DNA from 4 places in the Streptomyces sp. NPDC002044 genome. Region 4 is predicted to be linked to each of the others. Evidence: riboswitches for the same ligand, from Rfam matches in the RefSeq annotation. Region 4 holds a riboswitch; each other region holds the start of a gene.
What was found. Region 4 has a riboswitch for cobalamin ahead of ABT106_RS24085 (prenyltransferase/squalene oxidase repeat-containing protein). Riboswitches for the same ligand answer to the same signal wherever they lie in the genome.
Positions count from the first base shown of each region.

Region 1 (4,261 bases), on a different contig from region 4:
CAGCGCGTCCCAGCGCTCCGGCCAGTTCCGCTCGACCTCGTAGTGGTCGGGGTGCAGCACGCCGCGGGCGGTGCGGGTCTGCTCCCAGGCGGGGAGCGGGCCGTTCTTCTCGGCGAGGTCGCAGGACGCCTCGTACGCGGCGAGCATGATCCGCTCGGAGAGCTTCGTGGACAGCGCCCGCGCCTCGGGGGAGTCGAAGGGCAGCTTCAGCCGGAAGAAGACGTCCTGGAGGCCCATGGCGCCCAGACCCACCGGGCGCCAGCGGGCGTTGGAGCGGCCCGCCTGCTCGGTCGGGTAGAAGTTGATGTCCACCACGCGGTCCAGGAAGGTCACCGCGGTACGGACGGTCTCGTCCAGGCGCTCCCAGTCGATCCGCCCGCTTCCGTCGCCGGCGCCCGCCAGGACGAAGGCGCCCAGGTTGACCGAACCGAGGTTGCAGACGGCGGTCTCGCCGTCGTTGGTGACCTCGATGATCTCGGTGCAGAGGTTGGAGGAGTGGACGACGGTGCCCGGCTCGGCGGTCTGGTTGGCCGTGCGGTTGGAGGCGTCCTTGAAGGTCATCCAGCCCTGGCCGGTCTGCGCGAGGGTGCGCATCATCCGGCCGTACAGCTCGCGGGCGGGAATGGTCTTGCGGGCCAGGCCCGCGGCCTCGGCCGCGCGGTACGCGGCGTCGAAGTCGTCGCCCCACAGGTCCACCAGCTCGGGGACCTCGGCCGGGGAGAACAGCGACCAGTCGGCGTCGGCGTTCACGCGGCGCATGAACTCGTCCGGCACCCAGTGGGCGAGGTTCAGGTTGTGCGTGCGGCGCTGGTCCTCGCCGGTGTTGTCGCGGAGCTCCAGGAACTCCTCGATGTCCGCGTGCCAGGTCTCCAGGTAGACGGCGGCGGCGCCCTTGCGGCGGCCGCCCTGGTTCACGGCGGCGACGGAGGCGTCGAGGGTCTTCAGGAACGGGACGATGCCGTTGGAGTGGCCGTTGGTGCCGCGGATCAGCGAACCGCGGGCGCGGATGCGGGAGTACGAGAGGCCGATGCCGCCGGCGTGCTTGGAGAGGCGGGCGACCTGGTGGTAGCGGTCGTAGATCGAGTCGAGCTCGTCCAGCGGGGAGTCCAGCAGGTAGCAGGAGGACATCTGCGGGTGCCGGGTGCCGGAGTTGAAGAGCGTGGGGGAGGACGGCAGGTAGTCGAGGCGGCTCATCAGCCGGTACAGCGAGGCCACTTCCTCGACGGCCTGGACACTGCCGGTCTCGCTGTCAGGTCCGGTCTCGGCGAGACCGCAGGCCACGCGCAGCATGAAGAACTGCGGGGTCTCCACGACCTGGCGGGTGATCGGGTGGCGCAGCAGGTAGCGGCTGTGCAGGGTGCGCAGGCCGAAGAAGCCGAAGCGGTCGTCGGCGCCCTCGGCGAGGGTGTGCTCGACCAGCGCGTCCAGGCGGGCCGCGTGGGCCTTGACGAACGCGGCGGTGCGGTCGGCGATCAGGCCCTCGCGGTGGCCGACGGCGACGGACGCGGAGAAGGAGGTGGCACCCTGGCCGGCGGCCTCCCCGGCCACGGCCAGCGTCAGCAGGCGGGCGGCGAGGCGGGAGTACGCCGGGTCCTCGGAGATGAGCCCGGCGGCGGCCTCGGTGGCCAGCCCGCGCAGTTCGGCCTCGTCGGCGATGGAGCTGCGGCCGCGCAGCGCGGCGGCGGCGACCCGGCCGGGGTCGGTGTCGGGGAGGTCGGCCGTCAGTTCGGTGAGGGTACGCAGGAGTGCGGCCCCGGGACCTTCGCCAGATCCATGAAGAGCCGTGGACGGAACGGACTCGGCGCGCGGTGCGGAAGGCGCGATGGTCACGGGGGTTGCTCTCCCTCGCTCGGCCCGGTCATCGGCGGGGCGGGGTGCGAGGGGCGCATGCGGGACAGCGCACGCGTCGGCCCGGACAGGGCAGGCAGCTCGCGCACCGCATGGCGTCCACCGGCCCAACCGCGAGGCCCGGACGTATCGGCGCCCGGTTCGGTCGAGCCGGGCGCGCTGTCGGCAGGTCCTCGGACTTGCGGGTACACCAATCGGTGCACTTCATACCGTTGCGGGACAGTTCCGGATTCGCACCGGATTCCCCTGCGGCGACAGCAGCCCTGAGCATACATGTGGGGGCGCCTCTCTGCGGAAGCCCCCACATGTTGTGTCGGCGCGGCTACAGCTTCAGCCGGTACGTCAGCAGGGTGAGGCCCTCGATCGGCGCCCAGTCCCGTTCCGGAGTGCGTTCGAAACCGAGCCGGGAGTAGATCCGGTGGGCCCCGGCCATGCTCCGCTGGGTGGAGAGGACCATCGCGGAAACCCCCTCGATCGCCCGCGCCCGGTCCAGGCAGGCCCGTACGAGCGCCTCGCCGGCGCCCTGCCCGCGGCCGTCGCGGGCCACGGCGAGCATCCGGAACTCGGCCTCGTCCGGGCCGGCGATGTCGGCGAGCGGGCTCCCGGGCGCGGCGAAGGTCACTCCACCGAGGACGCGGCCGCCGCGTTCGGCGACGAGCACCTCGGCCAGGGCGGCCCGGCCGGCCACGTCGCGCAGGACGTTCAGGTAGTGCTCGTTCTCGCTCTCGTCCAGATGCCCGTCGGCGAGGTAGGCCCGCGCCGTGATCTCGCCCAGCTCCGCGTATTCGGCGGGCAGCGCCGCCCTGATCACCATGTCCATGCGGTCGAGTGTGCAGGACGCGTACGGGGCGGCGGAGTGCCGGGCGGGCGGGCCGGGCGGGCGGGCCGGCCCCCCGTCGCGGCGCCGGAAGCCGAAGGCCCCGCCGCGAGGAGCGGCGGGGCCTTCGGGGCGGGGCGCCCTCGGGGCGAGCGGGTCAGCAGCAGCGGAAGCCGTCGCGGGGGTCCGCCTCCCGGGCGTCGGTGCGGGCCCGTTCGAAGGCCCGGCGGGTCGGGACCGCGGCGTCGGGGTCGTGGGAGCGGGCGTGGGCGACGTACCGGTCGTAGGCGGCCTCGCCGGAGAACTCCCGTACGAAGTACCGCGCCCGGGCCAGCGCCCGGCGCAGCCGCCCGGCACCGCTGCGGCCCGTACCGGCGCGGCCGGGCGCCGCCCGGCTCACGCGACCGGCTCCTTCGCCCGGCCGCCGCCCGAGTCCAGGCCCGCGGCCGTGAGCTCGGCGCGCTCCTCGGCGGTCGGGACGAGCCCGGCCGGGGCGACGATCTTCGACTCGGTCCACGGGACCTCGGAGAGCTTCACGGACGCCGGGTCGGCGATCGCCTTGAAGCAGGTCCGGGCGGCGTCCAGCAGCACGACGATGATCAGGACGGCGAAGAGCACGCACAGCACGCCGTCCACCGTGGCGTTGGTGACCACGGTCTCCATCTCGCCCATGGTCTTCGCGGGCGGCAGGACCTTGTCGGCGTCGATGCCGGCCTGGTACTTGTCGCGCTGCGCGAAGAAGCCGACCTTCACGTCCTCCGAGAAGATCTTCTGGTAGCTCGCGGTGAGCGTGACGGCCACGTCCCACGCCAGCGGCACGCCCGTCACCCAGGCCCACTTGAGCCGGCCGGACTTGACGAGGAGGGTGGTGCAGACGGCCAGGGCGACCGCCGCGAGCAGCTGGTTCGCGATGCCGAACAGCGGGAAGAGCTGGTTGATGCCGCCCAGCGGGTCCTTGACGCCGACCCACAGGAAGTAACCCCAGCCGCCGACGACGATGGCGCTGGCGAACCACACGCCGGGCTTCCAGCTGACGTCCTTGAAGGACTTGTGGACGTTGCCGAGGGTGTCCTGCAGCATGAACCGGCCGACGCGGGTGCCCGCGTCGACGGTGGTCAGGATGAACAGTGCCTCGAACATGATGGCGAAGTGGTACCAGAAGGCCTTCATGCCGGCGCCGCCGATGACGGCCGAGAAGATCTCCGACATCCCGAGTGCGAAGGTCGGCGCTCCACCCGTACGGGAGAGCAGACTGGTCTCCTCGACGTCCTTCGCGGCCTGCGCGAGGGCTTCCGGGCTGATGGCGAAGCCGAAGTTCGTCACCGCCTGCGAGGCGGTCTCGACGGTGGTGCCGATGACGCCGGGGGGCGAGTTCACGGCGAAGAACAGGCCGGGCTCGATGATGCAGGCCGCGATCATCGCCATGATGGCGACGAAGGACTCGGTCAGCATGGCGCCGTAGCCGATGACCCGTACCTGGGTCTCCTTCTGGATCATCTTCGGGGTGGTGCCGGAGGCGACCAGCGAGTGGAATCCGGACAGGGCCCCGCACGCGATGGTGATGAACACGAACGGGAACATCGAGCCGGCGAAGAC
Region 1 is NZ_JBEOXU010000082.1:19,262-23,522, forward strand. Features, by position in the region: gene ABT106_RS20510 (ribonucleoside-diphosphate reductase subunit alpha) at 1-1,830, opposite strand, end outside; cobalamin riboswitch at 1,996-2,129, opposite strand; gene ABT106_RS20515 (GNAT family N-acetyltransferase) at 2,171-2,668, opposite strand; gene ABT106_RS20520 (CstA-like transporter-associated (seleno)protein) at 2,823-3,011, opposite strand; gene ABT106_RS20525 (carbon starvation CstA family protein) at 3,062-4,261, opposite strand, start outside.
Region 1: another riboswitch for cobalamin. It lies ahead of ABT106_RS20510 (ribonucleoside-diphosphate reductase subunit alpha); the one in region 4 lies ahead of ABT106_RS24085 (prenyltransferase/squalene oxidase repeat-containing protein).

Region 2 (4,261 bases), on a different contig from region 4:
GGCCGCCGCCCTGGTCGCCGCCGGTGCGGAGCTGGTCATGCGGACCGGTGACATCGGCATCGCCGCCGTCACGGTCTTCCTGGTCGCCTCCTGCTTCGCCATCTGGGTCATCTCGCGCCGCCAGGTCGTCGACCACAACAACGTCAACGAGGTGGAGCCGGCCGGCGCCGCGGAGCCGGAGCAGGGCGTCGTGACCACGGCCATGGCCGCCGTCACCGTCCCGCCGACCACCGCCGCGGCCGCGGCCATGGCGGACGACGACCTCCGGGCCACCATCCCGGCCGCGACGACGACCCCGGCGGCTCCGGCCGCCGCGGTCTGACCGAGATCTGCAGAGGAACGGCAGTATGAAGATCGACTGGGAAGCACTCGGCTCCGTCTTCGGGGTCAGCCTCTCCGCCACCGTCGCCCTCGTGGCCCTGTTCACCCTGGGCCTCGTGGGCCTGTCCAAGCACGAGGCCGCCACCGAACAGGGCGGCAGCGCCACCCTGGCCCGCAGCGGGGCGTACGCCTGCTTCGCGCTCGTCACGGCGGCCGTGGCGTACGGGATCTACCTGATCGTCGCCTGATCCGTCGGGCACGGTGCGCGCGGGCTCCCTCCGGGTTTCTCCGGGGGGAGCTTTCGCATGACCGGCCGTGCGCCGCGCGTCGGCCGTACGCCCCGCGCCGTCCGCCGCGCGCCGTCGGGTCCCCGGCCGCGGCCCCGCCGCAGGTCAACGGCGAGTTGACGGGCCTTCTCGGTGCGTGGTGGACTGCCCGAGCCATTACGGCGGCATGGAGAGGAAGCCGGTGCGAATCCGGCGCGGTCCCGCCACTGTCACCGGGGGCACTCCACCGAGTGCGCCCCGGGAGCCAGGAACTCTCGCCGCCGGTCACGTCGAACCAGGGCGCGGACCCTGAGTGAGGACATGTCTTCCACCATGCGTGCCGACCGCGTCTTCGCGTACGGCGCCGCGGCGGGCCTGATCGGCGACCGGATCCTCGGGGATCCGCGTCGCGGGCACCCCGTGGCCGCCTTCGGACGGGCCGCCGCCGCCGTCGAGCGCGCCCTGTGGCGCGACGACCGCGCCCGGGGCGCCCAGCACACCCTGGTCTGCGCCGGGGGCGCGACCGCCGTCGGCCTGCTCGGCGCCCGCGCCGTGCGCTCCCGGCCCGCGGCCGCCCGGATCGCCCTGACCGCCGCCGCCACCTGGGCCGTCGTCGGCGGCACCTCGCTGGGCCGCGAGGCCCGGGCCATCGGCGGTTCGCTGGCCGCCGGGGACGCCGAGGCGGCCCGGGAGCGGCTGCCGCATCTGTGCGGACGCGATCCGCAGGCCCTGGACGAGCAGCAGATGGCCCGGGCCGTCGTGGAGTCCGTCGCCGAGAACACCTCCGACGCGGTCGTCGGGGCCCTGGTGTGGGGCGCCGTCGCCGGGGTCCCCGGGCTGCTGGCCTTCCGCGCCGTGAACACCCTGGACGCGATGGTCGGCCACAGGTCCCCCCGTCACCTGCGCTACGGCTGGGCCTCCGCCCGGCTCGACGACGTGGCGGGCTGGCCGGGCGCCCGGCTGACCGCGCTCGCCGCCGTCCTGGCCGGCCCCGACCGGCGGGGGGCCCTGCGGGCCTGGCGCGCGGACGCCTCCCGGCACCCCAGCCCGAACGCCGGCCCCGTCGAGTCCTCCTTCGCGGGGGCGCTCGGCGTGCGCCTGGGCGGCACCCTGGCGTACGGCGGCCGCGTCGAGCACCGGGCCGTGCTCAACGGCGCGGCCGGACGGCCCGTCGAGGTCGCCGACATCGAGCGGGCGGTCCGGCTGTCGCGGAACGTGACCTGGCTGGCGCTGGGGGCCTGCGTGGCAGCACGGACGCTGGCCGCGCGCGCCTTCCGCACCTCGCCCGTCTCGCCTGTCTCTCCCCTGTCCCCTCTCTCCCCCCTCTCCCGTACGAGGAAAGGTCGCCCGTGAGCGGCGCGAAGCGCGGCGGCGGACTGCTGGTCGCCGGTACGACGTCCGACGCGGGCAAGAGCGTGGTCACGGCGGGCATTTGCCGCTGGCTGGCCCGCACCGGCGTGAAGGTGGCGCCCTTCAAGGCGCAGAACATGTCGCTGAACTCCTTCGTGACCCGCGAGGGCGCCGAGATCGGCCGCGCCCAGGCGATGCAGGCGCAGGCCGCCCGGGTGGAGCCGACCGCGCTGATGAACCCGGTGCTGCTCAAGCCGGGCAGTGACCAGAGCAGCCAGGTGGTGCTGCTGGGCAGGCCGGTGGGCGAGATGAACGCCCGCGGGTTCTTCGGCACGGCCGGGGGCTCCGCCCCCGGGGCGGAGCCGCGGGGCGGGCGGCGGGAGCAGCTGCTCGGCGTCGTCACGGACTGCCTGGAGCAGTTGCGGGGCACGTACGACGCCGTGATCTGCGAGGGCGCGGGGAGTCCGGCCGAGATCAACCTGCGCCGGACCGACATCGTCAACATGGGGATCGCCCGGGCCGCGCGGTTCCCGGTGGTCGTGGTGGGGGACATCGACCGGGGCGGGGTCTTCGCGTCCTTCTTCGGGACCACGGCGTTGCTGTCCCCGGAGGACCAGTCGCTGATCGCGGGGTACCTGGTGAACAAGTTCCGGGGTGACGTGTCGCTGCTGGAGCCCGGCATGGAGATGCTGCGCGGTCTGACCGGCCGCGGGACGTACGGAGTACTGCCCTTCCGGCACGGCCTCGGCATCGACGAGGAGGACGGCCTGCGGGTGTCCCTGCGCGGCACGGTCCGGGAATCGGTGGTGGCGCCGCCGGTCGGTGAGGACGTGCTGCGGGTCGCGGTGTGCGCGGTGCCGCTGATGTCGAACTTCACGGACGTGGACGCGCTCGCCGCCGAGCCGGGGGTCGTGGTGCGGTTCGTGGACCGGGCCGAGGAGCTGGCCGACGCGGACCTGGTCGTCGTACCCGGTACGCGCGGCACGGTGAAGGCGCTGGCCTGGCTGCGCGAGCGCGGCCTCGCCGACGCGCTGGCCCGGCGGGCCGCCGACGGCCGGCCGGTGCTGGGGATCTGCGGCGGGTTCCAGGTGCTGGGCGAACACATCGAGGACGAGGTCGAATCGCGGGCCGGGGCGGTCGACGGCCTGGGCCTGCTGCCCGTACGCGTCCGCTTCGAGCGGGAGAAGACCCTCGCCCGGCCGGTGGGCACCGCGCTCGGCGAGCCGGTCGAGGGGTACGAGATCCACCACGGCGTGGCCGAGGTGCTGGGCGGGGAGCCGTTCCTGGACGGGTGCCGGGTCGGGTCCGTGTGGGGGACCCACTGGCACGGCTCGCTGGAGTCGGACGGCTTCCGCCGGGCGTTCCTGCGCGAGGTCGCGGCGGCCGCCGGGCGGCGCTTCGTCCCGGCCCCGGACACCTCGTTCGGGGTGCTGCGCGAGGAACAGCTCGACCTGCTGGGCGACCTGATCGAGGAACACGCCGACACCGGCGCGCTGCTGCGGCTGATCGAGGAAGGCGCCCCGGCGGGACTGCCGTTCCTGCCGCCGGGCGCGCCGTGACGGGCCGCGGCGGCGGCGCCCCGGGCGCGGCGGCGGGCCGCGCCCTCACCCTCCCTGTGCCGCACATATCCCTAGAAGGAGTGAGCAACCGATGAGCACGCCCTATCCGTTCACCGCAGTGGTCGGCCAGAACGACCTGCGGCTGGCGCTCCTGCTCAACGCCGTGAGCCCGGCGGTCGGCGGCGTGCTCGTGCGCGGCGAGAAAGGTACCGCCAAGTCCACCGCCGTGCGCGCGCTCTCCGCGCTGCTGCCGCAGGTCGACGTGGTGCCCGGGTGCCGGTTCTCGTGCGCGCCCGTCGCGCCGGACCCGGCCTGCCCGGACGGCCCCCACGAGGCGGGGCCCGGCGGGGCCCGGCCCGCGCGGATGGTGGAGCTGCCGGTCGGCGCCTCCGAGGACCGGCTCGTCGGCGCCCTCGACATCGAACGGGCCCTCGCCGAGGGCGTGAAGACCTTCGAGCCGGGCCTGCTGGCCGATGCCCACCGCGGCATTCTCTACGTCGACGAGGTCAATCTCCTCCACGACCACCTGATCGACCTGCTGCTGGACGCGGCCGCGATGGGCGCCTCGTACGTCGAGCGCGAGGGCGTCTCCGTGCGGCACGCGGCCCGCTTCCTGCTGGTCGGGACCATGAACCCGGAGGAGGGCGAGCTGCGCCCGCAGCTCCTGGACCGCTTCGGCCTGACGGTGGAGGTCGCCGCGTCCCGCGAGCCCGCCCAGCGCGTCGAGGTGGTGCGCCGCCGGCTCGCGTACGAGGACGATCCCGC
Region 2 is NZ_JBEOXU010000056.1:10,709-14,969, reverse strand. Features, by position in the region: gene ABT106_RS16230 (inorganic phosphate transporter) at 1-322, shown strand, start outside; gene ABT106_RS16225 (hypothetical protein) at 348-569, shown strand; cobalamin riboswitch at 733-883, shown strand; gene ABT106_RS16220 (cobalamin biosynthesis protein) at 921-1,940, shown strand; gene ABT106_RS16215 (cobyric acid synthase) at 1,937-3,496, shown strand; gene ABT106_RS16210 (putative cobaltochelatase) at 3,588-4,261, shown strand, end outside.
Region 2: another riboswitch for cobalamin. It lies ahead of ABT106_RS16220 (cobalamin biosynthesis protein); the one in region 4 lies ahead of ABT106_RS24085 (prenyltransferase/squalene oxidase repeat-containing protein).

Region 3 (4,261 bases), on a different contig from region 4:
AGTACGAGGGTCAGGGCGACCAGGGAGGCGAGCAGGGCGGCCGTCCCGGCCAGGAACCGCCGGGACAGCGCCGTCTCGGGCACCAGCACGCGCAGCGTGCCGTCGTAGCCGCGCCCGGCCAGCCCCGACTGGAGCCGCGCCGCGCGGTCGAAGGCCCGGACGAACGAGGTCGCGGCGAGCCCGGCGACCGAACGCCACGCCGCCGCCCGCCCGGTGTTGCCGAGGCGGGCCGCCTGGGCCTGGCGTACGCGGGCCAGGGAGTCGAGCAGCAGGAAACCGATCCGGTACATGACCAGGGCCACGTCCACGACCGGGGCCGGCACCCCGGCCCGGACCAGCCGCGGCAGCAGGTCCGAGACGGGGGTGGTGAAGGCGAACAGCAGCACCCCCAGGGAGGCCGCGGAGGTCCGCAGCAGCAGTTCGCCCGCGTGCCGGGGGCCGTCGGGGGCCAGCGCGACGAACCCCGCCGGGCCGCCCACGGAGAACAGCAGCGGCAGCGCCCCGGTGAAGCAGAAGCCCAGCGGGATCCGGAACGCCCGCCACAGCTGCCGCCCCGCCACCCCGGCGGGGCCCAGCAGCAGGGCGAGGGTCGCCGCGGCGACCAGCGGCCCGCCGGGCCACGGCGGCAGGCACACCGCCGTGACCGTCAGGCCCACCCCGAGCACCGCCTTCTCCAGCGGATGGCGGCGGCGCCAGCGGCTGCCGTGCGCCGCCGCGTCGATCGGCAGCACCGCCTACGACTGCGCGGAGGCGTCGGGCGCGGTGGCGCCGGTGGCGCCCGCCGCGGCGGCACCCTGGCGGCGCCCCTTGCGGACCCCGAAGTAGTACGCGAGCACGCCCGCGCCGAGCGCCGCCTGCAGGGCGAACAGCGCCGACTCGATCTCCCCGGAAGGGGGTTCGTACAGCGGCGTGAACCACGGCTCGTAGTCCGGCTTCAGCTCGGTGATGGCCGTCTCCGCCTGCGCGTCGGCGCCCGCGAACGGCTCTTCCTTGCCCTCGCCCAGTCCCAGCGCGAGCGGGAGCACGGCCAGCGCCGCGACCAGGAGCAGCAGCAGGGTGTTGATCTTCGCGTTCCGGCTCATCAGACCGTCGCCTCCCGCTTGGTCTTGCCGGACGTGAGCTTCGCGACGCCGAGCCGGATCAGGTCCGACTTGCTGGACTGCATCAGCAGCCGTACGACGAGCACGGTCAGCAGGCCCTCGCTTACCGCGAGCGGGATCTGCGTCAGCGCGAAGATCTCACCGAACTTCACCAGCGAGCCGGTGAAGCCGGTGGCCTGGTCGGGGAAGGCCAGCGCCAGCTGGACGGAGGTGACGCAGTAGGTGACCAGGTCGGCGAAGAAGGCACCGGAGAACACGGCGACCATCAGCGGCGCGCCGGTCCCGCGCAGCAGGCGGTAGACGGCGTACCCGGCCCAGGGTCCGGCGATGGCCATCGAGAAGACGTTCGCGCCGAGGGTGGTGAGCCCGCCGTGCGCCAGCAGCAGCGCCTGGAACAGCAGGGTGATCGTCCCCAGCACCGCCATGACCGGCGGCCGGAAGAGGATCGCTCCGAGCCCCGTTCCGGTGGGGTGCGAGCAGCTGCCCGTCACCGAGGGGATCTTCAGGGCGGACAGGACGAACGTGAACGCTCCGGCCGCACCGAGCAGCAGCGTGCTCTCCGGGTTGGCCTTGACCTCGCGGGTCAGGGCGCGGACCCCGTGTACGACAAAGGGAGCGGACGCGGCGCCCCAGGCGACCGCGTGCAAGGGGGGCAGAAACCCCTCGGCTATATGCATGAGTAGAGACCTCTCCAGCACCTCGTGGATGGACGACGCGCCTCGGCCGGTCTCCTGGCTCACGGGTGCTGATGCCCGGGCTCCGCCTTCCCGGGGCCGAGCGGTCACCCGCACGACGCCCAGTGGCTTCCCGTAGGAGTGGAGCCGGACTTCCCGATCACAGTGGCGAGGGCCGCACCGGTTTTTCACCGGTTTCCCGAACACCAAGGCCCGATGACCCTAGTCGGCCGCGCGGACCGGTCACAACCCGCCCCTCGCGGGCGCCGTCCGCTGGCGCTCCGGCCGGGGCCCGGACAGGGTGGGAGCGTGCCTGCCGATGATGAAACCCCGACCCCGCCCGACTACTCGGGCCTGTCCGCCGTCTACGTGAACTGCACGCTCAAGCGATCACCCGAGGCCAGCAACACCGACGGCCTGATCGCCCGGAGCCGCGCGGTCATGGAGGCGGCCGGCGCCCGGACCTCGGTCATCCGCGCCGTCGACCACGACATCGCGACCGGCGTCTGGCCGGACATGACCGAGCACGGCTGGGAGAGCGACCAGTGGCCGGTCCTCTACAGCCGGATCATGGACGCCGACATCCTCGTGCTGTGCGGGCCGATCTGGCTCGGTGACAACAGCTCCGTGATGAAGCGGGTCATCGAGCGGCTCTACGCCTGCTCCTCCCTGCTGAACGAGAAGGGCCAGTACGCGTACTACGGGCGCGTCGGCGGCGCGCTGATCACCGGCAACGAGGACGGCGTCAAGCACTGCGCCATGAACGTCCTCTACAGCCTCCAGCACCTGGGCTACGCGATCCCGCCCCAGGCCGACGCGGGCTGGATCGGCGAGGCCGGCCCCGGGCCCTCCTACCTGGACCCGGGCTCCGGCGGCCCCGAGAACGACTTCACCAACCGGAACACCGCCTTCATGTCCTGGAACCTGATGCACCTGGCAGCCCTGCTCAAGCGGGCGGGCGGCATGCCGGCCCACGGGAACCAGCGCTCGCTGTGGGACGCGGGCTGCCGGTTCGACTTCCCCAACCCCGAGCACCGCTGAGGCACGGGGCCCGGGGACGGCGGCGCCGCCCCCCGGGCCCCGGCCCGGTCAGCACACGTTGGGGTGCGCGATGTCCAGCACCAGCCGCTCGGGCGCGTGCAGGACGCTGGTGGAGTAGGCGGGCTTGGTGTCGAAGGCGGCGCCGAAGGTCACGTACCCCTCGTAGTCGCCGGTCATGGCGAGGCCCTTGAGCTTGCTGAGGTAGATCTTCTGCAGACGCGGGCCCTGGTAGACGTTCTGCCCCGCGTCGTCGTGACCGGCGGCGGGGTTCAGGCGGACTTCCAGGAAGTACTTCCCGGCCAGCGGCACGGGCTTGCCGGACCCGTCGTAGTACAGCTTGGGCACGGGCGTGACGGTGACCCCGGGGACGTACCCCTGGAGGTCGATGACGACCCGGTCGAACGTGCAGTGACCGCCCCAGCGGGCATTGACGACGAGCGGGGTCTGGGTGCGGGCGGCGGCCTGGGCGGCCGATGCCGGTGCGGCGAGGGCGAGGCCGGCGGTGAGCAGGGCGCCGGTGGCCAGGGCCACGAGCTGCCGGCGGCGGCGCCGCGCGAACGGCGGACGGTGGGTGGGACGCGGACGCGGGTGGTTCGTGACGTCGTTCATGACGTCCCCCGATTCTCCGGAGACGGGGACTGCGCTGTCACAGCCAAGGACACCTGCCGGACGGCGGCGGTTCCCGCGGCCGGGTGTCAGCCGGGCAGCAGCGCGTCCAGCTCCGCGTCCAGGTCGTAGTGCCGGTGCTCCAGGCCGCGCGGGACCAGCTGGGTCAGGCGGCGGCACAGCCCGCGCACGTCCTTGGCGCGGGCGGAGAACACGCAGCTCTTCCCGCCGTTGCTGAAGGCCAGGAAGACCCGCGGCTCGGTGCCCTTCCAGCGCGGCCAGACCTGTATGTCGCCCTCGCCGGTGGCGCAGGTCTCCCCGTCGAGCAGCAGGTCGCGGGCGAACACCCAGCGCGCCAGATGGGCGCCGCCGCCCTGGAGGTCCACGGCGACTTCGTACGGCCGGTCGGAGCGGTACGTGAAGGCCCCGTGCACCGGGAGGGAGACGGGCGAGGTCTCCAGCCGGAGCGGAAGGACGCGCTGTTCGGTGGTGGCCATGGGGGCGCCCCTCTCGGTCGGCGTGAGGGGGTTTCGCAACCCCCTCCGGGCAAACTAGCCCACCGTCCGCCCGCCGCCCCGTGCCGAAGGTCCCGTCCGGCAGGGCCGCTGGACCCGACTTCCCGCCGGGCGCCCGGGTTCCCGTACGGCCGCGCGCGGGACTTCGTACGGGAGGGCGGGAAGCCGGTTCCGGCGGGCGCCGCTCAGCACTCGATGACGTTGACCGCCAGGCCGCCGCGGGCCGTTTCCTTGTACTTGACCTTCATGTCCGCGCCCGTCTCCTTCATGGTCTTGATGACCTTGTCGAGGGAGACCTTGTGCGTGCCGTCGCCGCGCAGCGCCA
Region 3 is NZ_JBEOXU010000019.1:28,287-32,547, forward strand. Features, by position in the region: gene cbiQ (cobalt ECF transporter T component CbiQ) at 1-731, opposite strand, end outside; gene ABT106_RS07720 (energy-coupling factor ABC transporter substrate-binding protein) at 735-1,082, opposite strand; gene ABT106_RS07725 (energy-coupling factor ABC transporter permease) at 1,082-1,777, opposite strand; cobalamin riboswitch at 1,805-2,000, opposite strand; gene ABT106_RS07730 (flavodoxin family protein) at 2,084-2,815, shown strand; gene ABT106_RS07735 (AMIN-like domain-containing (lipo)protein) at 2,864-3,424, opposite strand; gene ABT106_RS07740 (SsgA family sporulation/cell division regulator) at 3,511-3,918, opposite strand; gene ABT106_RS07745 (L-serine ammonia-lyase) at 4,122-4,261, opposite strand, start outside.
Region 3: another riboswitch for cobalamin. It lies ahead of ABT106_RS07725 (energy-coupling factor ABC transporter permease); the one in region 4 lies ahead of ABT106_RS24085 (prenyltransferase/squalene oxidase repeat-containing protein).

Region 4 (4,261 bases):
GGCGCGCGGGTCGCGGCCGACCGCCTCCGCGAGGAGCGCGGCCTTGCCGAGGGAGCCGCCGGACGCGTACTTGGTGCCCAGCCCGGTCCAGTCGATGACGGTGCGTCCCTCGCCGTCCTTGCCGCCCTTGTCGAGGAAGTCCACGATGCCGCGGAGCCTGGCGTTGTCCAGGCCGGTGGCGGCGAGCGCGTACGCGCCGTCGATGGTGAGACCGAAGTCGGCGCGGCCGGTCTTGCCGCCCGCGCTGTAGTAGGCGCCCTGGAGGAGGTTGGCCGGGCCGGTGAGGTAGGCGACGCCCCTCTTGAGGTCGGGGCCGTCACCGGGCGCGGAGGTGGGCGGGTTCGTCGGCGGGCTTGTCGGCGGGGTGGTGGGCGGGGTGGTCGGGGGCTCGGTCGGCCCGGGCCGCTTGGTGGTGAGGGCCGCCAGGCTGGTGTGACGGCCGGCGAGGACCGCGTGGACCGTCGGGTAGATCGCGGACTCGGTGGCCCCCTCGAAGCCGAAGCCGCCGTCGGCCAGCTGCTGCTTGGAGAGCCAGGACACGGCCGCGTCGGCCCGCGCGGTGTCGCCGAGGAGGCGCAGCGCCTGCGCGGCGTGGGCCGTCGCGAAGGGGCTGCCCGTGGTGGCGCCCGTATAGCCGGGGAACCCGCCGTCCGCGAGCTGCGCCGCCTTCAGGTACGTGAGGGCCTTGCCGAGGGCCGCGTCGTGACCGCCGGCCTCGTGCAGCGCCAGGACGGCCTGGCCGGTGGCCATGGGGTCCGGGTCGCAGTTCTGGCCCGCGCGGATGAGGATGCCGGTGAAGCCGCCCGTCTCGCACTGGACGTCGGTGAGCCGGGCCAGCGACGCGGCGGGCGGGATGGCGCCGCCGCGCAGGACGGCGAGCACCGCGAGGGCCTGACCCTCGGTCTGCTCGGCACCGGGGAAGTCGCCCTTGCCCGTGCAGCCGGGGGCGTCCCCGGTCTCGGGGCCGAACGGGCAGACGTGCTTCAGGAGATCGCCGACCAGGTCGTGTCCGCCGAAGGCCCGCGGGGCGCCCTCGGTGCTCGCGGCGAGCAGGGCGAGACGGGCGGCGGCCTTGGCGTCGGGCGCCTTGTCCTTGCCGGCCGGGTAGGCGTAGGCGTCGGTGTCCTTCGCGAGGAAGGCGGTGACCTTGTCGAGGCCCGTGCTCTTGCCGCCGGCCGCGGCCAGGGCGTAGGCGCTCTCCACGGTGAGGAAGTGGTTGGGGGCGTCGGCGCCCTCGTCGACGACGCGTTCGCCGTCCGTGAGCCGGGTCGACAGCCACTTCGCCGCGGCCGTGGCGTCGACCTCGCCGGCCGGAACGGTGGGGGTGCCGGTCGGGTCCGGGGTCGGGGCCGTGCCGCCACCGGCACGCACCTGGTCGGGGGAGAAGGCCGGCTTGCCGGTGGTCCCGCCGGCCTGCGTCCCGCCGAACACCCAGGCGTCGACGTCACCGGCCTGGGGCTTGCGGTCCATGGCCCCGAACTGGCTGTACTTCCAGCTGTTCTGGCCCGGGGAAGCGGTCCAGTAGGACCAGTAGGCCGTCGCCTGCGGGGTGAGGACGCAGTCCTCGCGGTCCGCAGTGGGGTACTGCGTACCGGAGTTGAAGTCGCCGTGGCCGATCCGGCAGATGAAGCCGTCGCCGTCGTGCCCGGTGCCCTCGGTGGTGAACCCGGCCTCGTGCAGCAGGTCGTAGCCGCTGGTGGGGGTGGCGTCGCAGCCGCGCACGACCTTGCCGGCGAAGGGGCCGAAGTCGACGGCCACCACCGCGCCGGTCGTGGCGGTGCAGCTCTCGATCGGGTCGGCGGTCGCGGCGGAGGTGCCCGCGACGAACGCCACGCCCCCGACGAAGGTGAGCAGCCCCGCCGATAGGAGGGACAGAAGTCCACGTCTGCCCGCGCGCCGGTCTGTTCGCTCTGTGGTACCCACCACGGCCCCTCGTGTCGTCCGGGCGGCCTGAGCGTGGCGAAAGAGGCCCCACGGGACGGCGCAAGCCGCGGCGGAGCCCGTCGAACCACGCCGTAGTCCGCGACGGCGTTCCTCGTTGAATGACTTGGCTCCAGGCATTCCGGCTCGCCCGCACTCTGTACGGGCCTACGGTTGCGGGTCAGCGCCGGATTCCGACCGGCTTCCCCTGGAGTTGAGTGCGTATCAGCCGGAGTGAAACACGGTGGTAAACGCAGCGTCAAGGTGGCCTGAATCTCATCGCGGGCCCTCCCGGGCAGGGGTGCCGGTACCGCTGGCGCGGCCATGATCCCTCCGGTAGCGTCCAGGGCTGCCACATGGGGGAACCCGGTGAGAGACCGGGGCTGACGCGCAGCGGTGTGGAACGGCAGGGGGCCGTTCCGAGCCCGAATGCCCAGGAGGCAGAGCACCACTGGAAGCCGTACCACGCGATCGGACGGCGGCCACCGCCTCCGGCCTGCCCAGGCCGCGCAGAGGTGTGTCCGGCCGGCGTCCCTCATCTCAGGAGCAGGCCATGTCCCGTCCCACGTCTTCCCGCCGCGTCGCGCTCGCGGTGCCCGCCGCCCTCGGGGCCTTCGCCCTGACGGTGCTGCCCGCCGCCGCGACCTCGACACCGGCCCAGATCGCCACGTCCAAGACGAACGGCGTCGCCTACCTCAAGTCCCTGCAGGCCGCCGACGGTTCGTACGCCGGCTCCGGTCTCTCCAACGAGTGGGCGTTCAGCGCCTTCGCGGCGGCGGGCACGGCGGCCGTGGACGTCACACCGGGCGGTGACGTGACGAAGAACGCCCGCACCGTCTACCGCAACCTGCTCTCCACGGCCGGCTGGCCGTCCGGTTCGCCGGTCGTCACCGACTACGAGCGCGGCGCGCTCAACGCGTACGCCGCGGGCATCGACCCGGCGCGCGTCTCCGCCTCGCGCAACCTCATCGCGAACGTCTACGGCTACTGGCAGACGGCGGAGGCCGGTTACTTCGGATCGTCGTCGAACTACAACGGGACCGTCTTCGCGGCGCTCTCCCTGGCCGGCGCCAGAACGCAGGCGGGCGGTCAGCGCGTGCCGCAGTCCCTGCTCGACTCGATGATCACCCGGATCCGGGCCAACCAGCACAACGACGGCGGCTGGACCTTCAGCAAGGCCGAGGGCAACCCGGCGCAGCTCGCGGCCGCGAGCGACATCGACATGACGGGCGCCTCGATGGCGGCCCTGTGTGTCGCGGGCGTCCCGAACACCGACGCGGACGTCGTCCAGGCCAAGAACTTCCTGAAGTCGAAGCTCGTCAGCTCCTCCGGTGCTTTCGATTCCCTGTACGGCATCAACACCAACTCCAACGGCTGGGCCGTGTCCGGCCTGGGCGCCTGCGGCATCAACCCGCAGACCGGCGACTTCCTCACCTCGACGGGCAAGACCCCGGTCGACTTCCTGATCGCCCAGCAGTTCAACCCGGGCGGTGGCTTCAAGTACCTGCCGAGCGACACCTCGCCGCAGGCGTACGCCTCCGTCGACGGCCTGCGCGCCGTCGCCGGCGGCGGGTTCACGGCCGCGCCCCCCACGCCGGTGACGGCGGGCGCCCCGAAGTGGGTCGCGCAGTCGACGTTCACGGCCGGTACGGCCACCAGGCTGGCGCTGACCGTCGACGACGGCGCGGGCGGCCTGAAGGTCTGCTCGGTCGCCCTCACGCCGACCGGCACCACGACCACCCTCGGCGCCGTCCTCGCGGCGGCGACGTCGGCGGCGACCCCGGCCGGCTGCGTGACAGCGGTGACCCCGTCCTCGGGTGCCACGGGCACCATCACCAGCGTCAACGGCAAGGCGAACAGCGGAGCCGGCACCTGGAAGGTCGGCGTCGACGGTTCGGCCTTCGCCGGCGCCGATCGCGGCAAGGTCATCAACGTGGGCGACACCATCGCCCTGCGCTGGGGCGTCTGATCCCTGACCGGTGCGGGCCCGCGGCGCGCGGGCCCGCACCGGGGCACGGCTAGAAGGACGTCCAGGTGAAGGCGACCTTGTCGCCGGCCTTCAGCTTGAACTGGCAGCCGCCCACCGGGGTCGGGGTGCCGTTGACGGATATGTTCCAGTAGGCGACGCCCCCGCCGCTGACCTGCTTGATGGTGTCGACGGAGAAGTCGTCGAACGACGCGTACCAGGTGCCGTCCCAGGTGAAGTGCCGCTTGCGGGCGGCGTCGTCGAGCGCCGCGGTCGCAGTGGGCACGGCGGTCGGGTTGGCGCCGCCGTTGGTCCCGTCGCAGGTGTGGGTGCCGCCCGTGGCGGTGGTGACGTCGTGACCCTTCGTCTTGATCT
Region 4 is NZ_JBEOXU010000115.1:923-5,183, forward strand. Features, by position in the region: gene ABT106_RS24080 (prenyltransferase/squalene oxidase repeat-containing protein) at 1-1,923, opposite strand, end outside; cobalamin riboswitch at 2,243-2,368, shown strand; gene ABT106_RS24085 (prenyltransferase/squalene oxidase repeat-containing protein) at 2,474-3,889, shown strand; gene ABT106_RS24090 (DUF4430 domain-containing protein) at 3,939-4,261, opposite strand, start outside.